DNA from 4 places in the Aeromonas sp. FDAARGOS 1409 genome. Region 4 is predicted to be linked to each of the others. Evidence: predicted binding sites of a transcription regulator. Region 4 holds the regulator's gene; each other region holds the start of a gene.

Region 1 (5,819 bases), 1.9 Mb from region 4:
GTACCCAGGGTGACGCTCTCCACCTTGGCGTAAGTCAGGGCGGGTACGCTCTCCGACTTGCCATCCACGGTGGCGTGCGCTTCTATCGAATACTTGCCGCTCTTGGCCGCATTGCCGGACTTGTCCTTGCCATCCCACTCGAAGGCCACGTTCCCCTTGTGGTCCCCCTCGAGGGAGAACTCCTTGACCACCTGGCCGCTCTCGTCCTTCACCGTCACCTTGATGTTGCTGCCGCCGTCTCCGGTGGCGATGACGCCGGAGAGGGTGCCTCCCTTCTCCACATACCCCGTGTTGGAGGGGATGAGCACGTTCTGGCCCACCAGGGCCGACGCCTGGAGCGCCTGGCTCGAGGTCATCAGGCTGTTGAGGCTCTCCATCTGGGTGGAGAGGCTGCTGATCCCCTGGGAGGTTGACATCGAGGTCATCTGGGACAACATCTGGGCGTTGTCCACCGGCTTGAACGGATCCTGATAGGAGAGCTGCATGGTCAGCAGCTTCAGGAAGGACTCCTGATCCAGCTCCTTTTTCTGCGTGCTGGTGTTGACCGTACTGGTCTGGGCCGACGTCGTCCGGTTGACACCCAGCAGGCTGTCATAGGTATCTGCCACTTATGCTTCCCCCTCTAGGGCTTGCGATGCCCGGCGTAGGCCGAACAGGCGGTCACGGGTCTCTGTCATCTGGGTTCACCTCTATCAGGACTTGCCGAGGCCGAGCGTCTGCTGCAGCATCTTCTTGGCCGCATCGGCCACCTGGACATTGGTCTGGTAGCTGCGGGAGGCGGCGATCATGTCCGCCATCTCCTCCACCATGTTGACGTTGGGCTTGAAGATGAAGCCATCCTTGTCCGCCATGGGGTGGTTCGGGTTGTACTCCTTGAGCAGGGGGGCATCGCTCTCGACGATACCTTTCACGTCCACCCCCACCGAGGCCTGCTTGTCGGACATGGCCTGATCCAGCTGGGCGGCAAACACTGGCCGCCTGGCGTGGTAAGTTTTTTCCACGCTGGAGCTGACGCTGTCGGCGTTGGCCATGTTGCTCGCCACCGTGTTGAGGCGAACGGACTGCGCGCTCATGGCGGAGCCTGCAATGTCAAAGACCTTGAACAAACTCATCCTTGCTCTCCTTTCAGTGCCTTGAGCAGGCCGCTTATCTTGCCGTTCATGAACTCGAGGGAGGCCTGGTATTCGAGGCTGTTGCGCAGAAACTCGCTGCGCTCCTGCTGCACGTCCACCGTGTTGCCGTCACCGGTATCCGGTTGCAGGGGATTGCGGTACTGGGTAGACCCGGGCGCATCCATCTGCAAGGCGAAGTGCTTCTCGCTGGTGGTGCTGAGCCCGAACCCTTGCCGGCTCTGGGCCTGTTGCAGCGCCTGGGAGAAGTCGATGTCACGGGCCTTGAAGCCCGGTGTATCCGCATTGGCGATGTTGCTGGACAACACCTCGGCACGCTTGGCGCGCACGCTCAGCGTGTACTGGTGAACACCAAATGCCTTGTCGAATGAAATTGCCATAGCACACCTCCTGCTTCACGAATGTTTAGCAAGAGGTGTGCCAAAGAGGGATATAAGGAGGGTTATTTGACCTTGTAGACGATGCCGGGGTTGCAGCGGATCATCTCGAACTTGTCGGTGAGACCGGCCAGGGACTCCGAGGCCCCCAGCATCAGATAGCCGCCAGGGTTGAGGCTGCCGGCGAACTGGTTGAGGATCTTGGACTTCACCTCGGGGGCGAAGTAGATGAGCACGTTGCGACAGAAGATGATGTCAAACTTGCCGAGCAGGCTGTAGCTCTCCAGCAGGTTCAGGGGACGGAAGCTGGTCAATTTTCTGACACGCTCCGATACCCGCATCTTGTTGTCGCCGCAGGGCTCGAAGAACAGCCGCTTGCGCTCGGGGGAGAGGCCCCGGGCCAGTGCCAGGCTGTCATAGACCCCCTCCTTGCACTGGTTGAGCATGGTGCTGGAGATGTCGGTCCCCACTATCTGCACCCCGCCCGGCAGGGTGCCCGGTCGCTTGACCTGCTGCTCCAGCGCCGTCATGGCAATGGAGTACGGCTCCTGCCCGGACGAGGAGGCGGCGGACCAGATCTTGATGGGACGACCGCTCTTGCCGAGTTCGGGGAAAATCTTGTCGCTCAGCAACTGGAACGGATAGGTATCGCGAAACCACAGGGTCTCGTTGGTGGTCATGGCATCCACCACGGCCATCTTGAGTTCCCGCTCGCGCACGTTCATCGCCCGGGTGACCAGATCAGACAGACTCTCGATACCAAACTGAGTCATCAAGGGCGACAGGCGGCTCTTGACCAGATACTGTTTGTTGTCACCCAGCACTATGCCGCTCTGTTGCGCCAGAAAATTGCTGAATTGCCTGTATAAGTCGTCCGAAAGTGTCTTCATGCAGTTGTTCTTCTTGATTAGAGAGCGCCTTGTACGGCCTTGGCCAATTCATCAGGCTGGAATTTGGCAATAAAATTGTTCGCTCCGACTTTCTGCACCATGGCCTGATTGAACACCCCACTGAGGGAAGTGTGCAGGATAACATGCAAATCCTTGAGGGCGGGATTGTTGCGGATCTCGGCGGTGAAGGTGTAGCCGTCCATCTCCGGCATCTCGATGTCCGAAATCACCAGGGCGATCTGATCCTTGATGGGGCCGTTCCTGGACATCTCCAGCAGCATGTTGAGCGCCTCGCGCCCGTCCTTGGCCAGCACGCACTGCACCCCGATCGCCTCCAGCGCCCGCTGCACCTGCTTGCGCGCCACCGAGGAGTCGTCCGCCACCAGCACGGGGCGACCCAGGGGGTTGTGCTCCACGCTCGCCTCCACCAGCTCGGCGCTCACCTCGGTGGAAACCGGCGAGATCTCGTTGAGGATGCGCTCCACGTCCAGGATCTCCACCAGCTCGCCGTCCACCTCGGTGACGGCGGTCATGTAGTTGATGCGCCCCGCCCCCTTGGGTGGCGGCAGGATGGACTCCCAGTTCATGTTGATGATGCGTTCGACCGAGTGGACCAGGAACCCCTGAATGGATCTGTTGTACTCGGAGATGATGATGAAGCACTTGGAGAGGTCCTGGATGGGACGCTTGCCCATCGCCATGCTGAGATCGATCACCGAGATGGTCTGGCCACGGATGTGAGCCACGCCGCGGATGCAGGAGTTGAGCTTGGGCATGACGGTCAAGGGCGGGCACTGCAGCACCTCACGTACCTTGAATACGTTGATGCCAAATCTTTGACGTCCGTTGAGACGAAACAGCAGCAGCTCCAGCCGGTTTTGTCCCACTAACTGGGTTCGCTGGTTGACCGAGTCCAGAATACTCGCCATAAACACTCCCTAAAAATGCTTGGCACTGATCGTGCATGTTATTATGCATGCACATTGGCTTGCATCAGACCAGCGATGTTTCGACAACCGAATTCTGGTGCAAGCATAGTTAACTACGGTGGTATACGTGAATAACTTATCGACCGGTAAGCAAAAATGATTAGTAGACTTTTCCTCATCTTACTGCCGTTTTGCAGCCTGTCTCACGCCATGGCGTCCGAGGTCACCGACTATCTACAGGAACAGGCGCAGGAGTTCGTGTTCGGCCAGCTGGATATGCCCCTCGATGCCCAGGCCGAGGTGAAAGCCGGGACCATTGACGAGCGTCTCCCCCTGACACGCTGCGAGGAGGCCCTGACCATCACCCTCCCGTCCAGGATGGAGATCCGCCGCAACACCACCGTCTACCTCAAGTGTGAAGAAGACAAACCCTGGGACCTCTACCTGCCGGTGCGGGTCAGCATCCAGAAGCCCTATGTCACCGTGGCGGCCCCTGTGGCCAAGGGCGACGTGCTGAGCGAGTCCATGCTGACCCTGGCCTACCAGGATCAGACCCTGATCCGCGGCGACTATCTGACCGACCCGGCCGCCCTCGTCGGGGTACGCAGCAAGCGCGAGCTCAAACCCGGCCAACCCATTCGGCTGACCCAGGTGTGCGTGGTCTGCAAGGGGGATCAGGTGACCCTGGTCGCCGAAAACAGCAGCATGCAGATCAAAACCATGGCCCGCGCCTTGCAAGATGGCAGCTTCGGAGACATGATCCGGCTTGTCAACATTCGTTCGGGCAGAGCGGTGCAGGGCCAGGTCAGTGCCGTGGGATCCGTGGTGGTCACGTTTTGACTGTTTTGTTAACGATCCGATTTTTTTTCTAAAGTTCTGACCGCCGTCACCGATATACAGGTAAGCGAACAGCAAAGCAGACGAAGGTAAACCTTATGGCTATCAACAATATCAACAACTTGGCTAACAACCGGTTGCAAAACAACGGGACCAGTCAAGGTGTAGCCACCAAGTCCGCGACCTCTGGCGAGGGCAACCGCGCGACGACCGTCAAGAGCGACTCTGTCTCCTTGACCAGCGAGGCGCAGCAATTGCAACAGATGCAGAAGACCCTCAACACCGCCTCCACCGGTAACGAGAGCCGCGTCGAGAGCCTGAAGAAGGCCGTGGCCAGTGGGGAGTACAAGGTCAACAGCGAAGCCGTGGCCAGAAAGATGTTCAGCTTTGAAGCCGATCTGGACAAGCGGCTGGGATGATGGATCTCGTCGAGCTGCTGCACGCCCAGGACGACAACCTCTCCCAGATGCAGGGTCTGCTGGCGGAGGAGTTTGATCTGCTCAAGGCTCACCGGGCCCTCGCCTTGCCGGCGCTGGCCGATCGCAAGCAGCAACTGCTGGTGGCCATCGAGACCCTGGACAAGACCCTGGCCGGACAGCCCGACCTGCAGCAGCGACTCGGTGCCTTCCCTGACCAGCTGCAGGTCCTGCAGGCCAAGCTGGAAGCCTGCCAGGAGCAGAACAACCTCAACGGTCGCCTGCTCGAACTCAGCATCGTCTCCAATCGCCGGCTGGCCAGCTTCCTCAGCAAGCTGAAGGACAGCAACTCCCTGACTTACGACGCCAAGGGCAATACCCGCTCCGGCACCCGTTCCCTGGGGATCAAGGCCTGACCCCCTTCCCGCTTCGGCGTTGAGACCCCCCTTTATCCCTCTGTCCTGACCCGCGCGGGTCAGAGCGCCAGCCGCATCAGCTCGGCATCATCGGCGCAGGCGTGAATGCTCATGACACCATCCTCGTAACGGCCGTAGCTGGCCGCCCACTCCCCCCTCGGAAAACAGATGGACCCCGGGTTCATCAAGACCCTCTCCCCGTCCTGCCGCAGCACGGGAAGGTGGGTGTGGCCGCTGATGAAGAGGCTGCCCGCAGGCAAAGGCACCGCCTCCGGCTGATAGAGATGGCCGTGGCTCACGAACCAGCGCCGCCCGTCCATCAACATCTGGTTGTAAGGGGCCGTGATGGGGAAATCCAGCAGCATCTGATCCACTTCCGAATCGCAGTTGCCCCGTACCGCCATGATGCGGGAAGCCAGTGTATTGAGTCGCTCGGCCACGGCCGCAGGGGCATAGCCCTCCGGCACCGGGTTGCGCGGACCGTGGTTGAGCAGATCCCCGAGCAGCAGGTAGTGATCCGGCTGCCAGGGGGAGAGCCGGGCCAGCACCTGCTCCAGGGCAGGCAGGCTGCCGTGTACATCAGAGATAATTGCTATCTTCATCCCACTTTCCTCATGGCTGACTGAAGTAGAGATCCTTGGTGGCGATGGCGCCCTTGAGGTTGCGGCTCGGCAGGCCGCGCAGGGCCGGGTCCACCAGCCGCATCTGGTTGTAGTGATAGACGGGGATGACGGGCATCTCCTCCATCAGCAGTTGTTCCGCCTGATGATAGAGCCCGGTCCGGGCCTTAGCATCCAGGGTCTCCGACGCCTGCTGCAGCAGAC
Region 2 (5,819 bases), 850 kb from region 4:
GCATGCCCTCCTCCCAGGCGGCCTGGCGAATCGCCTCCACCTCCTCGGCGGTGATGCTGGGGGCGGGCTCCTCCACAGGGGCATCCGGCGGGAGCTCGGGAGCCTGCTCCTGGCGATACCAGTCCGGGGCCAGCCCCAGGGCGTTGGTCTCGACTTCGGCCTCGGTCTCCATCTCGGGCCAGCCCCAGGCTTCAATCTGCGCCTCGTCAGCCTCGGGCCTGAGGTAACCGCGCAGCTTGTTGTTCTTGTTGTTCATGTGCCGAAGACACTCCTATCGAGAGCCGGATGCAGGGCCCGACATCATCGCACATATGATGGCCGATGGCTTAGAGGAACTCTTCGCCACCGCCGGCCCCCAGCATGATCTCGCCCGCATCCGCCAGACGGCGGGCGGTGGAGAGGATCTCCTTCTGGGCGGCCTCCACCTCGGAGACCCGGATCGGCCCCATGGCCTCCAGGTCGTCCGCCAGCATCTCGGCGGCCCGCTTGGACATGTTCTTGAAGACCTTCTCCCGCATCTGGTCGTCCGACCCCTTGAGGGCCCGTTGCAGCAGATCCCCCGGCACTTCCCGCAGCAGGGTCTGGATGCCGCGATCGTCCACGTCGATGAGGTTCTCGAACACGAACATCAGATCCTGGATCTGCTGGCTCATCTCCTCGTCCGACTCGCGGATGGAGTCCATCAGCTGGCCTTCGATGTTGGTGTCCAGGTAGTTCATGATGTTGGCGGCGGCCTTGAGGCCACCCATCTTGGCCGCCTGGGCGCCCGCCGCACCGGCGAACTGCTTCTCCATGATGTCGTTCAATTCTTGCAGCGCCGCCGGTTGCACCTCTTCCAGGTTGGCGATCCGCATCACCAGATCCAGGCGCACCTGCTCCGGGAACTGGCTCAGGATCTCGGCGGACTGCTCCGGCTCCAGGTAGGAGAGGACTATGGTCTGGATCTGCGGGTGCTCGTTCTGAATGATGCTGGCCACCTGGCGCGCATCCATCCACTTGAGGGAGTCGAGGCCGCGGGCACCCGAGCCCAGGATGATCTGATCCACCAGGTTGCTGGCCTTGTCCTCCCCGAGCGCCGCCACCAGGGCCTTGCGCACGAAGTCTTCGCTGCCGATGCCGATGTTGGTGTATTTCTGGATGTCGTCGATAAATTGACGATGCACCGCCGCCACCCGGTCGTGACTGAAATCCGACATGGAGGCCATGGACATGCCGAGCCGCTGCACCTGCTTGGGCTCGAGGTGGCGGAAGATCTGGGCGGCATCTTCCTCGCTCAGGCTCAGCATCAGTACCGCCGCCATCTCCATCCCGCTCATCTGATCCAGGATCTGACGCTGGGTATCGGTAATCTCGTTACCGGTGACTTGGGTTTTCTTCTCTTCAGGCATCTCGATTCGTTACCCATTCTTTGATGACCTGAGCGGCCAGGTCGGGTTCGTTTGCTACCAGGGCGCGCACGGCCTTGAGCAGGTCCTCGTCACGGTGCAGATCCGGCAGCTTCAGCTGGCCATCCCGCAGACCGAACACGGGTTCGGCCTCGGCCTGGGCCGCCAGCAGGCTCAGTTCGTCGTCCCCACCCAGCACGGTGTGGTTGTCGAAGTCCAGCTCCCCTTCCGGCTTGGCATCCGGGTAGAGCAGGCGCTTGAGCATGGGCCTTACCACGGTGACGATGAGCACTATGATGACCAGCACGGAGGCGGCGATGCGCACCGCGCGCCAGAACCAGGGCTGCTCGTAGAGCGGCGTCTCGGCGACGGCTTCCAGCTCCGGACGGTTGAACGGGATGGCGACCACTTCCAGGGTATCGCCCCGGGTCACGTCGAAACCCAGGCCGCCGCTCAGCAGACGGCGCAGGGTATCGAGTTCGGCCTGGCTGCGGGCCTCCCGGGTCACGGCCCCGTCGGCACCGGGGACGGCCTTGTAGTCCACCGCCACCGACACCGTCATGCGGCGAATGCCGCCCTGCTGGCGCCGGATGTGGCTCACGGTGGTGTCCAGTTCGAAGTTGCGGGTCGCCTCCTTGCGGGAACGGCCGGAAGAGCCGGTTCCCCCTTCCCCGCCGGCGGCCTGCTCGGGAATGCTGGAGGCGGCGGGCGGCTGATTGGAGAGGGCGCCGGGCACGCCGCCGTTGCTGCCGTTGGCGCTGTTCTCCTCCACCGTCATCTCGGAGCGCACGGCGGGCAGGTCTGGGTTGTAGGTCTTGCGGGTCTGCTCCTGCTGGGAGAAGTCGAGGGAGAGATCCACCTCGGCGGTGTAGTTGTCCGCCCCCAATACCGGGATCAGGATGGCGTCAATTTTTTGTTTGTATTCCAGCTCCTGCTTCTGCTGCATCGCAAACTCCTTGCGAGTCTGGGCAGAGAGGGGATCCTGGGAGCCGGAGTTGAGCAGACGACCGTTCTGATCGGTCACGGTGACGCGGGTCGGCTCCAGACCGTGAACGGCGGAGGCCACCATGTCGACGATGGAGTCCACCTCCCCCTGGCCGAGGGCGCTGCCCTTGAGGCTCAGCACCACAGTGGCGCTCGGCTTGCGCTCGTTGCGGGCGAACACGTTGTCTTTCGGGATGGCCAGCAGCACCTGGGCCTTGGCCACGTTCTGGAACTGCTCGATGGCGCTCGCCAGCTGGCGCTCGCGGCTCAGTTTCAGGCGTTCGCTCTCCATGCGCTGGCTGACGCCGAAGCTGGAGTCCTTGAGCAGGATGGCTTCCCCGTCGTTGCTGACCTCGCTGCTGCCGGCCAGGCCGGCCCGGGTCAGGCGCAGACGGATGTCCGCGTAGTTTTCGGCACTGACCAGCACGCTCTTGCCGTCGACCTGGTAGGGGATCTTTTGCTGATCCAGATAGTCGAGGGTGGAGACCAGCTCCTGGGTGTTGAAGGTGCCGAGGGGACGCATCTCCGGCTCCTTGCCCCACAGCAGGATGAAGACGGCGATGGCCAGACAGATGGTCAGCCCCAGGATCAGGGTGAGCTGGCGCAGCACATCGGTGTTGGACAGGAAGCCCAGCGCCGAGCTCTTCTGCTCGTTCTCGTCGAGGGCCGCCGCCCCCTCGTTGTTCATCAGCAGATCGCCGTTTGGATCGTTAGCCACGGTTTATGTCCTTATTGCTGACATGTTCATGATGCTCGGTCGCCATAGGCCCGAGTTACACCGGCATGTTCATGATGGTCTTGTAGGCGTCGACCATCTTGTTGCGCACCTGCACCGTCGCCTCGAAGGCGATGGAGGATTTCTGCCCGGCGATCATCACCTCGGAGAGATCCACCGACTTGTCACCCAGATCGAACCGGGTGCGCAGATCGTTGGCGCTGCCCTGCAACTCGTTGACGTTGTCGAGGGCCTGCTGGAGCATCTGGCCGAAGTCCGAATTGACCGGACGACCGGGCTGGGTCAGCGGCGTGGCACCGGCTTCCACCCTGAGAGCCTGCATCTCTTGCATCAGACTGCTTGCGCTTATTTCCATCTTCCCTTCCCAGACAAATCATTGACACTGGCAAGCCTTAAGCAATTAGAGTGCCAATCAGGAAGGATCCGTAAAAGCCTCACGGCAACGGCAGGCCCTGCCGCCATGGTCAGCCTCACCGCCAGGGATGGACCCGACCGGCAGACATAAAAATGGCCCGCAGGGTGCGGGCCATCATCAGGACGGATCCTGAGGTTATTGAGTCAGATCCTCGTCGATCCAGTATTTGGATCCCGTGACGCTGACGCCGTACAGCAGCCCCTTCTCCCCAAGCTGGTAGATGGCCATGCCCCCGTTGTAACCCGAGTCGAGGGAGGCGCTCTCCTTGCCGGCCACCACCCCCGCCTCCGAGGTCGCCTCCCAGCCCTTGTTCACGAAGTTGTCGAAGGTCTGCTTGGTCTCGAACAACATCACCTGCTGGTAGAACTTGCCGCCGAAGCCAGCCGCCATGCCGGCGCCGAACATCTTCATGTAGGTGTGCTTGCCGCTGGCGCGGTTGACCGCCACCCCGGATCCCTGGTTGGTGTGCACCATCAGGGAGAACTTGCGCGAATCGAACACCGCATAGCCATAAGCCTTGTCAAACAACAGCTTGGCAGAGGGCTGCTCGTTGAACAGCCGCACCAGGGCGGTATCGGCCATGGTGTCGAGGGCGGTGCGGGCCTCCTCCGGGGTCTTGGGCTCGAGCATGGTGTCGAGCTTCTTGTCGGCGGCCGCCAGCCACTCCTTGCCGGTGGCCGCGCTCTCCGCCGTCCAGGCACCGGCCTTGTTGTAGGCCTCGGCCCCCCAGTTGGAGACAGACTCCCAGGTCTCCTTGGAAAAATCGGTGATCCCCTTCCACGCCTCCTTGCCGGTATCGCTCACCGCGGTACCGAGTTCGGAGGCGGCCTCCTTCAACTTCGCCCAGTCGGCATGGCCGGGGGTCGACGCCAGCACCAGGGTGGCGGCAATCAGCCAGGATCGGCTCTTCATGATCAGCTCCTCTTTCGTTGTGCCAAGACTCAGCCTAACAGACTCAAGCTTACTCGAAGAAGGGCTTGATTCTCTCCCGTTCAGCCTGCGTCAATGAAACCACCACGGGCCCGTTCCCGTCCTTTCCGGGCAGGCACACGGCCGCACGGGGGCAGGCCTTGCCGTGGCGCGAAAGAATGTTCGGACCAGCGACGCCAGTTGTATAGTTTTTGGTTAGCCATTCCGGTAAAATCCGCGCCCTTGAATAAGAGCCACCTAAGAGTGATTGAGCGATGTCCAACACAAAACAGGCCCCCAAAGTAGGATTCGTCTCCTTGGGTTGCCCCAAAAACCTGGTCGATTCCGAGCGCATCCTGACCCAGCTGCGTACCGAAGGGTACGACGTGGTGCCCAGCTATGACGATGCGGAGCTGGTGGTGGTCAACACCTGCGGCTTCATCGACAGTGCGGTGCAGGAGTCCCTGGAAGCCATCGGCGAGGCCCTGGCCGAGAACGGCAAGGTGATCGTCACCGGCTGCCTGGGTGCCAAAGAGAACCAGATCCGCGAGATCCACCCCAAGGTGCTCGAGATCACCGGTCCCCACGCCTATGAAGAGGTGCTGGGCCACGTTCACAAGTACGTGGAAAAGCCGACCCACAACCCCTTCACCAGCCTGGTGCCGGCCCAGGGCGTCAAGCTGACCCCGCGCCACTACGCCTATCTCAAGATTTCCGAAGGCTGCAACCACCGCTGCACCTTCTGCATCATCCCCTCCATGCGCGGGGATCTGGTGAGCCGCCCCATCGGCGAGGTGCTGGCCGAGGCCAAGCGCCTGAAAGAGGCCGGCGTGAAGGAGATCCTGGTGATCTCCCAGGACACCTCCGCCTACGGCGTCGACGTCAAGCACCGCACCGGTTTCTACGACGGCATGCCGGTCAAGACCAGCATGGTGGCCCTGTGCGAGGAGCTCTCCAAGCTCGGCATGTGGGTGCGCCTGCACTACGTCTACCCCTACCCGCACGTGGATGACGTCATCCCCCTGATGCGCGACGGCAAGATCCTCCCCTACCTGGACATACCGCTGCAGCACGCCAGCCCGCGCATCCTCAAGCTGATGAAGCGCCCCGGCTCCGTCGAGCGCACCCTGGAGCGCATCCAGAAGTGGCGCGAGATCTGCCCCGAGATCACCCTGCGCTCCACCTTCATCGTCGGCTTCCCCGGCGAGACCGAGGAAGAGTTCCAGATGCTGTTGGACTTCATCGACAAGGCGGAGCTGGATCGGGTCGGCTGCTTCAAGTACAGCCCGGTCGAGGGCGCCAAGGCCAACGAGCTGCCGGATCCGGTGCCGGCCGAGGTGCAGGAGGAGCGCTTCCAGCGCTTCATGGAGCTGCAGCAGCAGGTCTCCAT
Region 3 (5,819 bases), 990 kb from region 4:
ATCTGTTGGCAAGTCTGCACTTCTCCCTCTCCATCACGGGCCCCATCTGCCTGGTACTGGTACTCGGCATCTGGCTCAAGCGGCTGGGGCTGCTGCCCGACAGCTTCGTCGAGTCCGCCTCCCGCCTGGTGTTCCAGGTCACCCTGCCAGCCCTCTTGTTTCTCAGCATGGTGCGCACCGATTTTTCCACCATGCCGAGCCCCTGGCTCATCCTTTACGGCCTGCTCGGCACCCTGGCCGGTTTCCTGGTGCTGGAGCTGCTGGCGGCCCGTTTCATCAGCGAGCAAAGGCTGCGCGGCATCTTCGTGCAGGGCAGCTTTCGCGGCAACATGGGGATCATGGGGCTGGCCTATGTGCAGAACGCCTACGGCCCCGAGGGGATAGGGGCCGCGGCCCTGCTTGTGGGGGCGGTCACCGTGCTCTACAACGTGCTCGCGGTGATCACCCTGACCCGCAGCCTGGGGGGCGGCAAGGGGATAGGGCCCATCCTCAGGGGGATCGGCAAGAATCCCCTGATCATCGCCATCCTGGCGGCCCTGCCCTTCGGCCTGCTCGGCATCGAGCTGCCACAGCTGGTGATCTCCACGGGCAACTACTTCGCCAACATGACCCTGCCGCTGGCCCTGCTCTGCACCGGGGCCAGCCTCAACCTCAAGGCCCTGCGTGGCGGCGCCCTGCTGACCGGCTGGGCCACGGTCAACCGGCTGTGCTGCATTCCGGTGCTGCTGGTGACGGGGGCCTGGGGGCTGGGCTTCAGCCCCCAGGCCCTCGGCATCCTGTTTCTCATCAGCTCCACCCCCACCGCCGCCGCCAGCTATGTGATGACCCGCGCCATGGGGGGGGACAGTGCCCTGGCGGCGAACATCATCGCCACCACCACCCTGGGTTCGCTCGTCACCACCAGCCTGGGGGCCGCCCTGATGAACTACCTGGGGTTGATGGGCTGAGGGGAACATGTTGAGCGTCTGCATCGTCGTCATCATGACCACGCCGGGATCTTTGCACAGCACAGGGGCTTGACCTTGCCGCGGGCGGCAGCTTTAGGCTGATTGCACATCAACAGAGGAGGTATTCCATGATCATTCAACTGACCGTTTCCGGCATGTCCTGTGGTGGCTGTGCCGCCAGCCTGCAAAAAGCCCTGCTGGCCCAGCCAGCCGTCAGCGAAGCCAGCGTCGATTTCGCCAGCCGCCAGGCCGTCGTCGAGAGCGAGCTGAGCAGGGAAGAGCTGATCGCCCTGATCGAAGCCAGGGGGTTCACCGCGGAGTGACTTATCACCTAAGTGGTAAAAATCAGACTGATATTCTGATTACCTCTTTTTATTGGTGAGAGTGATCACTTAAATTCCGTTTAAAAAGGATAAAAATGCTGCAACACCCTCATCAAAAAGGATTGCAGCATGACCCTTCCTATCCGCAAGACCCTGATCGCGGCCGTACTCGGCCTGACCCTTTCCCCCATGGCCATGGCGCTGCCGAGCGTGCACATACTGGCGACCGGCGGCACCATCGCCGGGGCTGGCCAGTCCGCTACCCAGTCCAACTACGAGGCCGGCAAGGTGGCCATCGAGACCCTGATCGCCGCCGTGCCCGAGATGAAGAACGTGGCCGAGGTGCAGGGAGAGCAGGTGGTCAAGATCGGCTCCCAGGACATGAATGACGAGGTGTGGCTCAAGCTCGCCAAGCGGGTCAACGAGCTGCTGGCCAAGGATGACGTGGACGGCATCGTCATCACCCACGGCACCGACACCATGGAGGAGACCGCCTACTTCCTGAACCTGACCGTCAAGAGCGACAAGCCGGTGGTGCTGGTCGGTGCCATGCGCCCCTCCACCGCCATGAGCGCCGACGGCCCCATGAACCTCTACAACGCCGTGGTGACCGCCTCCGATCCCGCCTCCAAGGGTCGGGGCGTCATGGTCGCCATGAATGACACCGTGCTGGACGCCCGCGACGTCACCAAGACCAACACCACCGGCGTGCAGACCTTCGCCGCCCCGAACTTCGGCCCGCTCGGCTACATCCACAACGGCAAGATAGACTACCAGCGCAGCCCGGCCCGCCAGCACACCAGCAAGACTCCGTTCGACGTGAGCAAGTTCGACAAGCTGCCCCAGGTCGGCATCGTCTACAGCTATGCCAACGCCAGCGATCTGCCGGCCAAGGCCATGGTGGACGCCAAGTTTGACGGCATCGTCAGCGCCGGGGTGGGCAACGGCAACCTCTACCACACCCTGTTCGATACCCTGGCCAAGGCGAGCAAGGACGGTATCCGCGTCGTGCGCTCCGCCCGCGTGCCGACCGGTTCCACCACCCTGGATGCGGAGATCGACGACGCCAAATACGGCTTCGTGGCCGCCGGCACCCTGAACCCGCAGAAGGCGCGCATCCTGTTGATGCTCTCGCTCACCCAGAGCAAGGATCCGGCCCAGATCCAGCGCTGGTTCCAGCAGTTCTGACCTCCTTGCCGGCATCGGCCGGCATGGGATGATGACAACAAAAAGGGCGGGACAAGGTCCCGCCCTTTTGCATGTGGTGTGGCTGCTGCCTCAGCTCGCTATCAGCCAGCCGCAGAAGCCAAGATAGATCAGCCCCACCCAGGCGAGCCTGCCCGCCGTCATCCGCTCCCGACTGAACCCCCACCACAACAGCACGACTGCCAGCAGCGTCACCAGCGAGGAGACCATCATGGTGCCGTCCAGCAGCCAGGGGGTGAACAACAGGCAGAACGCCTTGGGAATGGTGCCCTGGATCATCATGGCCCCCGAGATATTGGCCAGCGCCAGCCGGTGCTTGCCCTGTCGCACCCAGATCAGCACGTTCATCAGCTCGGGCATCTCGGTCGCCACCGGGCTCAGCAACAGGGCCGCCAGCACAGGTGAAAGACCGAGCAGCTCGCCCATGTCCTCCAGTTGATGGACGAACAGCTGGGCCGCCAGCGCCACCACCACCAGCGCCACTAGAGTCTGCACCAGCACCTTGCCGAGCGCCGGGATCTCGGCGGCCGGATCCAGCCTGAGGGGCTCGGGCAGCTGGGCCTCGTGGCTGTCGGCCCGCGTCAGCTCGCGTCTCGCATAGGCGAGGTAGGCCAGCACGAACAGGGGGGCCAGCCAGGACTTGCCGGTGAAGGCGGCCGTGCCGAGCAGCGTCGCCAGCAGAAAGATGCCGATGAACCAGGCCTGGTCCCTGGCCGTTTCCCGTTGAACCTCGCCTGCGATGGTCCTGTGCTCTGGGCTCATGCACAACAGCAGAAGCAGGCCGACGGCGCCATAACCCAGGGTGGCCAGCACCAGGGGGCCGCCGAGGGCCGCGCCCATCCCGATCTGCTGCTGGGCGGGGGCATCCCCCATCAGCAAGGCGGTCAGGGTGACGATGCATTCCGGCAGGGCCGTGCCGAGGGCCGCCAGCAGGGAACCGGTGGCGCTCTGGGAAAATCTGAAGTGGTGGCCGGTCCATTCGATGCCGTTGACGAAGTATTCGCAGGCCAGGTAGATGGTGACGGCGGAGAGCAGAAACAACAGCAGAGTGATCAGCATGATGAGTAACCGCCGGGCGAGCAGGACAACCGATGGACCCGACATGGCTCGCCCGGCTGGCGTGCATATCGAGGCCAAAGGTCTTGCAGGGCGATGGATGCCATCGCCGCCCATGCCATGGATCTGCGGATCCAAGAATGTTGACATGAGCCCTGCCCGGATCACGGGCGGGTTGCTACTCCCCTATGACAGTGCGGGATTTTTACCAAGTCGACCGCCGCCCCACAAGGCAAAACCCTGGGATCACGCCCGCCAAGTTGTAAGGGGATGTAACGCCTGCCCGCCAGGATCCTGATCTTTCTCCCGGGATCTTGGTGCTGGCACAGCGATTGCTATGAGTTGGCTACTGTCCACATTGACTTGGGAAGGGTGAACGATGAAACGGTGGATCCAACATTTCTATCAGCTGAACCGCCTCAACTGGCTCATGGTCTGGCTGCTGCTCTGCTGCAGCATCATACTGCTGTTCCCGGCCGGTCTGATGAAGGGGGCCGTCAGCCAGTGGGCCACGGCCCACGCCGCCTGGCTCGGGGTCGGCATGCTGATCGCCATCTCCTACTTCTGCAGCCAGGGCTTCCTGATCGCCTGGGAGTGGGCCTGCGACGAGTGGCAGTCCCGCCGTCAGCAGGATCAGCTGGCCCAGATGATCGGCTTCCTCGACTTCAACGAGAAGGCGGTGCTGCGCGAGTTCGTGCTGCAGCGCAAGAGCGTCATAAACCTGCCGATCACCGAGCCTGCCGTCAAAAACCTGATGGATGCCGGTGTGCTCACCTATGCCTATGGCAAGCCGGTGCGGGAGAAGGAGGACGAGAACCAGATCCGCGCCCTGATGATAGCGCTGCCGGCCCGCCCCCTGCTGACCTACAAGGTGCTGGGGCTGTCGCGGGGCAAGATGAGCGACGAGCAGGTGGAGCAGATCATGAACGCCAGGCCCAAGTTCGCCCAGAAGAGCCTCCAGCGCTGATCGCCCCTCACCCATAAAAAGAGCCGGACCATGTCCGGCTCTTTGCTGTCTGGGGCCTGCTACTCGGTTCTGGCCTTGAGATACCCGGCGTAGTCGGGCACCTGCACGCTGAAGGCCTGCTGCATGTGCGGGCTGTCCATGATGAAGTCCGCGGTCGCCTCGTTGGTGGCGACTGGGATGTTCCACACCGCCGCCAGACGCAGCAGCGCCTTGACGTCAGGATCGTGGGCGGCGGGATTGAGAGGATCCCAGAAGAAGATCATCACGTCGATCTTGCCCTCGGCGATCAGGGCGCCGAGCTGCTGGTCGCCGCCCATGGGGCCGGAGAACAGACAGGTGATGGGCAGCTGTGCCTGCTTGCCGAGCAGGGTGCCCGTGGTGCCGGTCGCATAGAGATGGTGGAGCTTGAGCTCCTCCTTGCGGCGCAGTACCCAGTTCAGCAGGGGGGCTTTCATGTTGTCGTGAGCCACCAGGGCGACCCGTTTGTGGGGCGCCATCTCACGTGCAATCAGTTCCATGGGGATCATCCGTAGCAAAGTGACAGGAGTAGGGGCGTATCCTACTCGAAAGCGGCGCCCGCTGCCTTGCCGGGCGCCGTAACTGTGATCACTTCGACGCTTCTATCCACTGCCGGTTCTTCTGCTCCAGCACCGAGATGGGCAGCATGCCGTATTCCAGCACCTGGTGGTGGAAGGCCTTGAGGTCAAAGCCTCCGCCCAGCGCCTGTTCGGCGGACTCCCGCATCCGGATCAGGGCCAGCTGACCCGCCTTGTAGGAGGTGGCCTGGCCGGTATAGGCCATGTAGCGCGGCACCTCGGAGCTGATGTCGCCGGCCCCCAGCGCCGAGTTCTCCTGCATGTAGCCGACGGCCCTGTCGTGACTCCAGCCATACCAGTGGATGCCGGTGTCCACCACCAGTCGCATGGCCCTCAGCATCTCCTCGTTGAGGCGGCCGAAGTACTGCAACTGGTTGTTGAAGGCAGGCGAGCCCTCGACCTTCACATCCCCCACCGCCGGATCATAGAGGCCACGCCCCTGATAGAGCCCCATGTCGTGATCCGCCAGGTATTCGGTGTAGAGCGCCCAACCCTCCGCATAGGCGGTGTAGGAGGCGTTCGCCACGTACTGCGGGAAGTCGGGATCCTTGGCCGCCAGCTCCTGGGCTATGGTGATCTGGAAGTGGTGGCCGGGGGCCCCCTCGTGGGCCAGCAGGGTGCTGATGTTCCAGCTCTGCAGGCCATAGGGGTAATAGGTGTTGAGGAAGAACTGCCCCTTGCGGCCGGTCTGGGGGTTGCCATCCTGATACCAGGCGACGCCGCC
Region 4 (5,819 bases):
GCGCTGGCGCGCAGCGCTCCCTGAGGCAACGGGGGAGTTTACTCCTCGTTGAAGCCCGAGGTGAACAAGGCCACTACGGCGGCCAGGGCTTCCACCTCTTCGGGGCCCTCCACCTGGACCTCCACCTGTTTGCCCTGGGCAGAGTCCAGCATCAGCAGGCCGATCACGCTGTCCGCGTCGGCCTCCACGCCGTCCTCGTTGCGCAGCAACACGTGGGCATCGAATCCCTGTACCAGCTCGAACAGCATCATGGCCGGTCGTGCGTGAATGCCTAGCTTGTTTTTGACTTCTACCGAGGCGGAAACTGTCATCTGAGCATCCTGTGTGTCAGGCGGGGTTTGAACGCTTGTCCAACGTGCGATGGCGGATCTGCACGTTCTTGCCAAGCAGCCGGAATGCGCTGGCGAGCCGCTCGGCGATGAACACCGACCTGTGCTGACCACCGGTGCAGCCGATCCCGACGGTCACATAGCTGCGATTGTTGCGCTCCAGATGGGGCAGCCAGGTCCCCAGCATGTTCTCGATCTGCTGGATGAACAGCATGACGTCGGGCTGGCTCGAGAGGTAGTTGGCCACGGGCTCATCCTTGCCGGTGAAGGGCTTGAGCTCGGGGATCCAGTGCGGGTTGGGCAGGAAACGGGCGTCGAACACGAAGTCCGCATCCTTGGGAATGCCGTACTTGAAGCCAAACGACTCGAACACCAGCACCAGTTCGTTCTCTTTCTTGCCGAGCACCCGGGTTTTGATGAGCTCGCTGAGATCGTGAATGCTGAGGTTGGTGGTGTCGATGCGCAGGTCGGCGGTCGAGGAGAGCGGCGCCAGCAGATGGGTCTCTTCCCGGATCGCCTCGTCCAGCGACAGCTTGTTGCGGGACAGGGGATGCAGACGGCGGCTCTCGCCGTAGCGTTTGAGCAGGGTGGTGTTGTCCGCGTCGAAGAAGAAGCTCGAAAACTTCACCCGTCCCTCGTTGCGAACCTGGCTCAGCAGGCTCTCCAGCCTGTCTGTCTGGGCTGGCAGGTTGCGCACGTCGATGCTGACCGCCAGCTTGTCATACTGGCTCTCCACCGAGACGATCAGCTGGGGCAGCAGGTTGACCGGCAGGTTGTCCACGCAGTAGTACCCCAGATCCTCCAGCACCCTCAGGGCTACCGTCTTGCCGGAGCCCGAACGACCGCTTACCACTATTAACTGCATCTTGTCCCCTCACGCCAACGTGGCTGTGTCAGACCCGGCCTCAGGCCGACGTCATGATCTGATAGAGTTCTTCGTCGCTGGTCGCCTGGCGCAACTGGCGGCAGACGGCCTTGTCACCCAGCTTGGATGCCATCAGGGAAAGAGTCTTGAGGTGCTGTTTGCACTCGCTTTCCGGCACCAGCAATGCAAAGAGCAGGTCAACCGGTTGATTGTCGATAGAATCGAAAGGGATGGGTTCGGAGAAGGTCATCAATACGGCGGTCGGGGCAAAAGCGTCGTCGATCCGGCCGTGGGGAATGGCGATACCGGCACCGATCCCGGTACTGCCCATCTTTTCTCGCGCCAGCAGGCTCTCAAACAGCACCTGGCGGGAGGCACCGAGGCGCTCTGCGGCCAGTTCACTGATGATCTCTAGCGCGCGTTTCTTGCTGGTACAAGGGACCGCACTCTTGGTGCAGTCCCGACTCAGTATGTGTTCAAGTTGCATAGTTATTTTTGATTTAACTTATCTTTGTGCTTGATGATCTGCCGATCCAGTTTATCCAGCAGGGTATCAATCGCCGCATACATGTCGGCATGCTGCGAATTGGCGAACACCTCTCCCCCGCTGACATGCAGCTTGGCTTCGGCAATCTGGTTCAGTTTTTCGACGCTCAACACCACATGTACGTTGTTGATATGGTCAAAGTGACGCTCGAGTTTGGCAAATTTGTTGTTCACATAGTCACGCAGAGCTTCGGTAATCTCGACATGGTGTCCGGTCAGGTTGATTTGCATAACGTCTTCCTTCTGTTTGCCTAAACCAGGCGTTTGCGCTGATTGGATGGCGGGATCAACAAGGATTCACGGTACTTTGCGATCGTGCGTCTCGCCACCATAATACCCTGTTCGGCCAGCAAATCCGCGATCTTGCTATCACTAAGCGGCTTGGCGGGGTTCTCCGCCGTCACCAGCTTCTTGATGAGCGCACGAATAGCGGTCGATGAGCACTCTCCTCCTCCCTCCGTATTGACATGACTGGAGAAAAAAAACTTCAGTTCGAAGATGCCGCGGGGCGTATGCATGTACTTCTGGGTCGTGACCCTGGAAATGGTCGACTCATGCATCTCCACGGCCTCGGCGATGTCATTGAGCACCATGGGTTTCATCGCCTCTTCGCCATATTCGAAGAAGCCCTGCTGCTGCTCGACGATACAGCTGGCCACCTTGAGCAGTGTGTCGTTGCGGCTCTCCAGACTTTTGATGAACCACTTGGCCTCCTGCAAATGGGAACGGATGAACTGGGTATCCGTACTGCTGCGGGCATTGCGCGCCATGGCCGCATAGGCCTCGTTGACACGGATGCGCGGTGCCGAGTCCGGATTGAGCTCCACCACCCACTTGCTCCCCTTCTTGACCACGGACACATCCGGGATCACGTACTGGGATTCACTCTGGATGATGCCGTTGCCGGGCCTGGGTTCCAGTTGCTGGATGAGATCCAGCACCTCCTTGAGATCGCTCTCCTTGAGGCGGGTCTTGCGAGCCAGGGTGCGATAGTCGCGATTGCCGAGCAGATCCATGTGCTCGCGGATCACCTCCCTGGCCTCGTTGAGCCAGGGCAATTCAGGCGAATACTGGCCGAGCTGGATAAGCAGGCACTCCTGTACCGAGCGGGCGGCGATGCCGACCGGATCGAAATGCTGCACCCGCTTGAGCACCGCTTCGACCTCATCCAGTTCGACTTCTACCTCTTCGCTGCTGACTGCAGCCTGAATATCTTCGAGGGTGGCCGTCAGATAGCCGGATTCGTCGATGGCATCGATGATGGCCAGCGCGATTGCCGCATCCACGTCGCTGAAGGGGGTGAGCCGCATCTGCCACAGCAGGTAGTCCTGCAGGTTTTCGGTGGTTTCCCCCTGATAGATGCTGTCCTCCCCGTCGTGAATGGGCCCTGCGCTCTGGGCCGTACCGGCGGAGTAGACCTCGTCCCAGGTGGTGTCCACCGGCAGTTCGTCCGGCATGCTCTCCTGGGCCATGGCATCGCTGGAGTCGAGTTGACTGGCGTCCTGTGCCTCTGCCTCACTGGTTTCCTGCGCCTCGTTCTCCTCTTGCTCCAGCAAGGGGTTGTTGTCGAGCGCTTGCTGAATTTCCTGCTGGAGTTCCAGGGTGGAGAGCTGGAGCAGACGAATCGCTTGTTGTAATTGTGGCGTCATGGTCAGGGACTGACCGAGGCGCAACTGTAATGTCGGCTTCATCTACGTCGGGATATCCTTATGTTCAGCGAGGCAGTCACCTAACAAAAATGAGGGGTGCCCCCTTACTATAGACTGAATTGATCGCCCAAATAGACGCGCTTGACCTGCTCATCGGCGAGGATGTCGGCCGGCGCACCTTCGGCAATCATCTTGCCGTGGCTGACGATGTAGGCCTTCTCGCACACATCCAACGTCTCTCTGACGTTGTGGTCGGTGATCAGCACACCCAGCCCGCGTTCTTTCAGATGCTGGATGATCTTCTTGATGTCTATGACGGAAATAGGATCAACACCGGCGAAGGGTTCATCCAGCAGAATGAAGCGCGGCTCAGCCGCCAGCGCCCGGGCGATCTCGACCCGGCGGCGCTCCCCGCCCGAGAGGCTCTGCCCCAGGCTGTCGCGGATATGGGTGATGTTGAACTCTTCCAGCAACTGTTCGACCTTATCCTCCCGCTCTTCCCGGCTCAACCCCTTGCGGGTCTGCATGACCCCCATCAGGTTGTCGAACACCGACAGGCGCCGGAAGATGGAGGCCTCCTGCGGCAGGTAGCCGATGCCGTTGCGGGCTCGGATGTGCATGGGCTGCAGGCTGATGTCCTGCTCGTCGATGGTGATGAGACCGGCATCCCGCTGCACCAGGCCCACGATCATGTAGAAGGAGGTGGTCTTTCCCGCCCCGTTCGGGCCGAGCAGTCCCACGATCTGGCCCGTTCCCACCTCCAGGCTCACGTCGCTGACCACCATGCGGCGCTTGTAGCTCTTCTGCAGACCCGTTGCTTTTAACACTGCCATGGTTTCTGTTTCCTACTTCTTCTGGTCGGCGGGCTTGTCGAAGTTCTCGACCTGATCCGGCAGGAACACCGTCTTGACGCGCTGGGCCGGCCCCTTGCTCTCGGCGATCATCTTCTGTTTGACGATGTCGTAGCGGATGAGATCCCCGTTCACCTGGCTGTCTTCCTGCTTGAGCTGGCCGTTGCCGGTGATGGTCACCAGCCGGTTCTTCAGTTCATAACGGATGCTGTTGCCGTGGGCATTGACCGGCTTGCCGTTGTCCAGCACCTGGAAGAAGGTGGCCGGATTGCCATAGGCCGTCATCACTTCCGCCCCCTTCTCGCCGGAGCGGATCACCACCACCTTGTCGGCCTGAATCTTGATGGTGCCCTGGGTGATGATGACGTCCTCGCTGAAGGTGATGCGGTTGTCCTGCATCTCGGCCACTTGCTTGACCGCATCCACATAGACCTTCTCGGCGAAGTCGGACTCTTTGGCGCTCAGGGTGCCGCACAGCAGCAGGGTCGTGAGGGCCAGATTAACGTTTTTCATTGAAATAAGTGGCATGGCCTTTATCCAGTAATTCGAAATATTTACGTTCCAGGTGACCCTTCAGGCCCACGCCTTCGGTCTGGAATTCCTGGCCCACTATGCTGATGTGCTGGTTGCTTCTCATCTCCTGAGTCACCAGATCCAGCTCCAGATAAGGGCTGTCCAGCGTGGAGATGAACGAGGTCGGCAGCAGGCCGTCCAGATGCACCTTGTCACGCAGGATCACATTGTCATCGGTGTTGAGCACCCCGGTCTCGGCCGTCAGCTTCCACTCGGCCTCCCCCTTCTCGTCGAACATGTAGACCACCGGCTTGTCGAAGGTGGCCTGCTCGAGGATCTGGTAATACTCCGCGTATTCCGACTCCAGCCGTTCGGTCCGTTTGCCCAGTTCGTTGAAGCGGGTCGTCACCAGGTTCCTGGCGGTGAAGTCCGGCTGAAAGTTCTCCACCTTGGTGGTCGGCTCCGGGGCCAGCTCGATCTCGCCAAGCTGCCAGGCCGCCAGCGCCACCAGGAACAGCAGGCCGAAGAGCACCGTCTGCTTGTTCATATCGACGCCTCGGGTTGATAGTCTCCCAGGCCCTTGGCCTGGAGGATGAGATCGCACACCTCGCGCACCGCACCGACACCGCCTCCCAGCCGCGTCACCATGTCGGCCCGCGCCAGCACCAGAGGATGGGCGTCCGCCACGGCGATACCCAGGCCACAGGCCTGCATCACCGGCAGGTCTATGGTGTCATCCCCCATATAGGCTGCTTGTGATGCATCCAGCCCCAGCTTGGCCAGCAGTGCCTCGAAGTGGGGCAGCTTCTGATCCGCCCCCTGCACCAGGTGCTGCACCCCCAGGCCCTTCATGCGATCGCTGACGATGCGGGAGTTGCGCCCCGTGATGATGGCGATCTCGATGCCCGCATTGAGCAGGGCCCGCATGCCGGCGCCGTCGCGGGTGCAGAAGGTTTTCAGCTCTTCGCCGTTGTTGCCCATATAGATGAAGCCGTTTGAGAGCACTCCATCCACATCGCACACCAGCAGGCGGATCTGCGCCGCCCTCTCGTACTGGCTGCGCGTC

What was found. The regulator sigma-54, encoded in region 4, starts transcription at its own class of promoters, with help from an activator protein. The targets are predictions, from matches to a motif close to TGGCACNGTTTTNGCTT.
Region 1: flgA (flagellar basal body P-ring formation chaperone FlgA) is a predicted target of sigma-54. The motif match lies at 3,347-3,363, and genes of this name have one in related genera.
Region 2: fliE (flagellar hook-basal body complex protein FliE) is a predicted target of sigma-54. The motif match lies at 3,500-3,516, and genes of this name have one in related genera.
Region 3: I6L39_RS03745 (superinfection exclusion B family protein) is a predicted target of sigma-54. The motif match lies at 3,854-3,870, and genes of this name have one in related genera.

Annotation. Positions count from the first base shown of each region.
Region 1 covers NZ_CP077395.1:4,252,293-4,258,111, forward strand. The annotation lists gene I6L39_RS19655 (flagellar hook assembly protein FlgD) at 1-608, opposite strand, end outside; gene flgC (flagellar basal body rod protein FlgC) at 693-1,112, opposite strand; gene flgB (flagellar basal body rod protein FlgB) at 1,109-1,510, opposite strand; gene I6L39_RS19670 (protein-glutamate O-methyltransferase CheR) at 1,573-2,397, opposite strand; gene I6L39_RS19675 (chemotaxis protein CheV) at 2,415-3,326, opposite strand; gene flgA (flagellar basal body P-ring formation chaperone FlgA) at 3,537-4,166, shown strand; gene flgM (flagellar biosynthesis anti-sigma factor FlgM) at 4,262-4,582, shown strand; gene I6L39_RS19690 (flagella synthesis protein FlgN) at 4,579-4,995, shown strand; gene yfcE (phosphodiesterase) at 5,055-5,597, opposite strand; gene I6L39_RS19700 (peptide ABC transporter substrate-binding protein) at 5,608-5,819, opposite strand, start outside.
Region 2 covers NZ_CP077395.1:2,626,704-2,632,522, reverse strand. The annotation lists gene fliH (flagellar assembly protein FliH) at 1-256, opposite strand, end outside; gene fliG (flagellar motor switch protein FliG) at 327-1,388, opposite strand; gene fliF (flagellar basal-body MS-ring/collar protein FliF) at 1,381-3,087, opposite strand; gene fliE (flagellar hook-basal body complex protein FliE) at 3,143-3,460, opposite strand; gene I6L39_RS12520 (lipoprotein) at 3,656-4,432, opposite strand; gene rimO (30S ribosomal protein S12 methylthiotransferase RimO) at 4,705-5,819, shown strand, end outside.
Region 3 covers NZ_CP077395.1:793,300-799,118, reverse strand. The annotation lists gene I6L39_RS03765 (AEC family transporter) at 1-947, shown strand, start outside; gene I6L39_RS03760 (heavy-metal-associated domain-containing protein) at 1,076-1,270, shown strand; gene ansB (L-asparaginase 2) at 1,400-2,458, shown strand; gene I6L39_RS03750 (sodium:calcium antiporter) at 2,549-3,535, opposite strand; yybP-ykoY riboswitch at 3,625-3,731, opposite strand; gene I6L39_RS03745 (superinfection exclusion B family protein) at 3,912-4,499, shown strand; gene I6L39_RS03740 (methylglyoxal synthase) at 4,559-5,017, opposite strand; gene I6L39_RS03735 (DUF885 family protein) at 5,106-5,819, opposite strand, start outside.
Region 4 covers NZ_CP077395.1:1,780,277-1,786,095, reverse strand. The annotation lists gene I6L39_RS08485 (transcription antiterminator) at 1-24, shown strand, start outside; gene npr (PTS phosphocarrier protein NPr) at 39-311, opposite strand; gene rapZ (RNase adapter RapZ) at 328-1,194, opposite strand; gene ptsN (PTS IIA-like nitrogen regulatory protein PtsN) at 1,235-1,681, opposite strand; gene hpf (ribosome hibernation promoting factor) at 1,684-1,971, opposite strand; gene I6L39_RS08460 (RNA polymerase factor sigma-54) at 1,992-3,431, opposite strand; gene lptB (LPS export ABC transporter ATP-binding protein) at 3,497-4,222, opposite strand; gene lptA (lipopolysaccharide transport periplasmic protein LptA) at 4,235-4,753, opposite strand; gene lptC (LPS export ABC transporter periplasmic protein LptC) at 4,740-5,300, opposite strand; gene kdsC (3-deoxy-manno-octulosonate-8-phosphatase KdsC) at 5,297-5,819, opposite strand, start outside.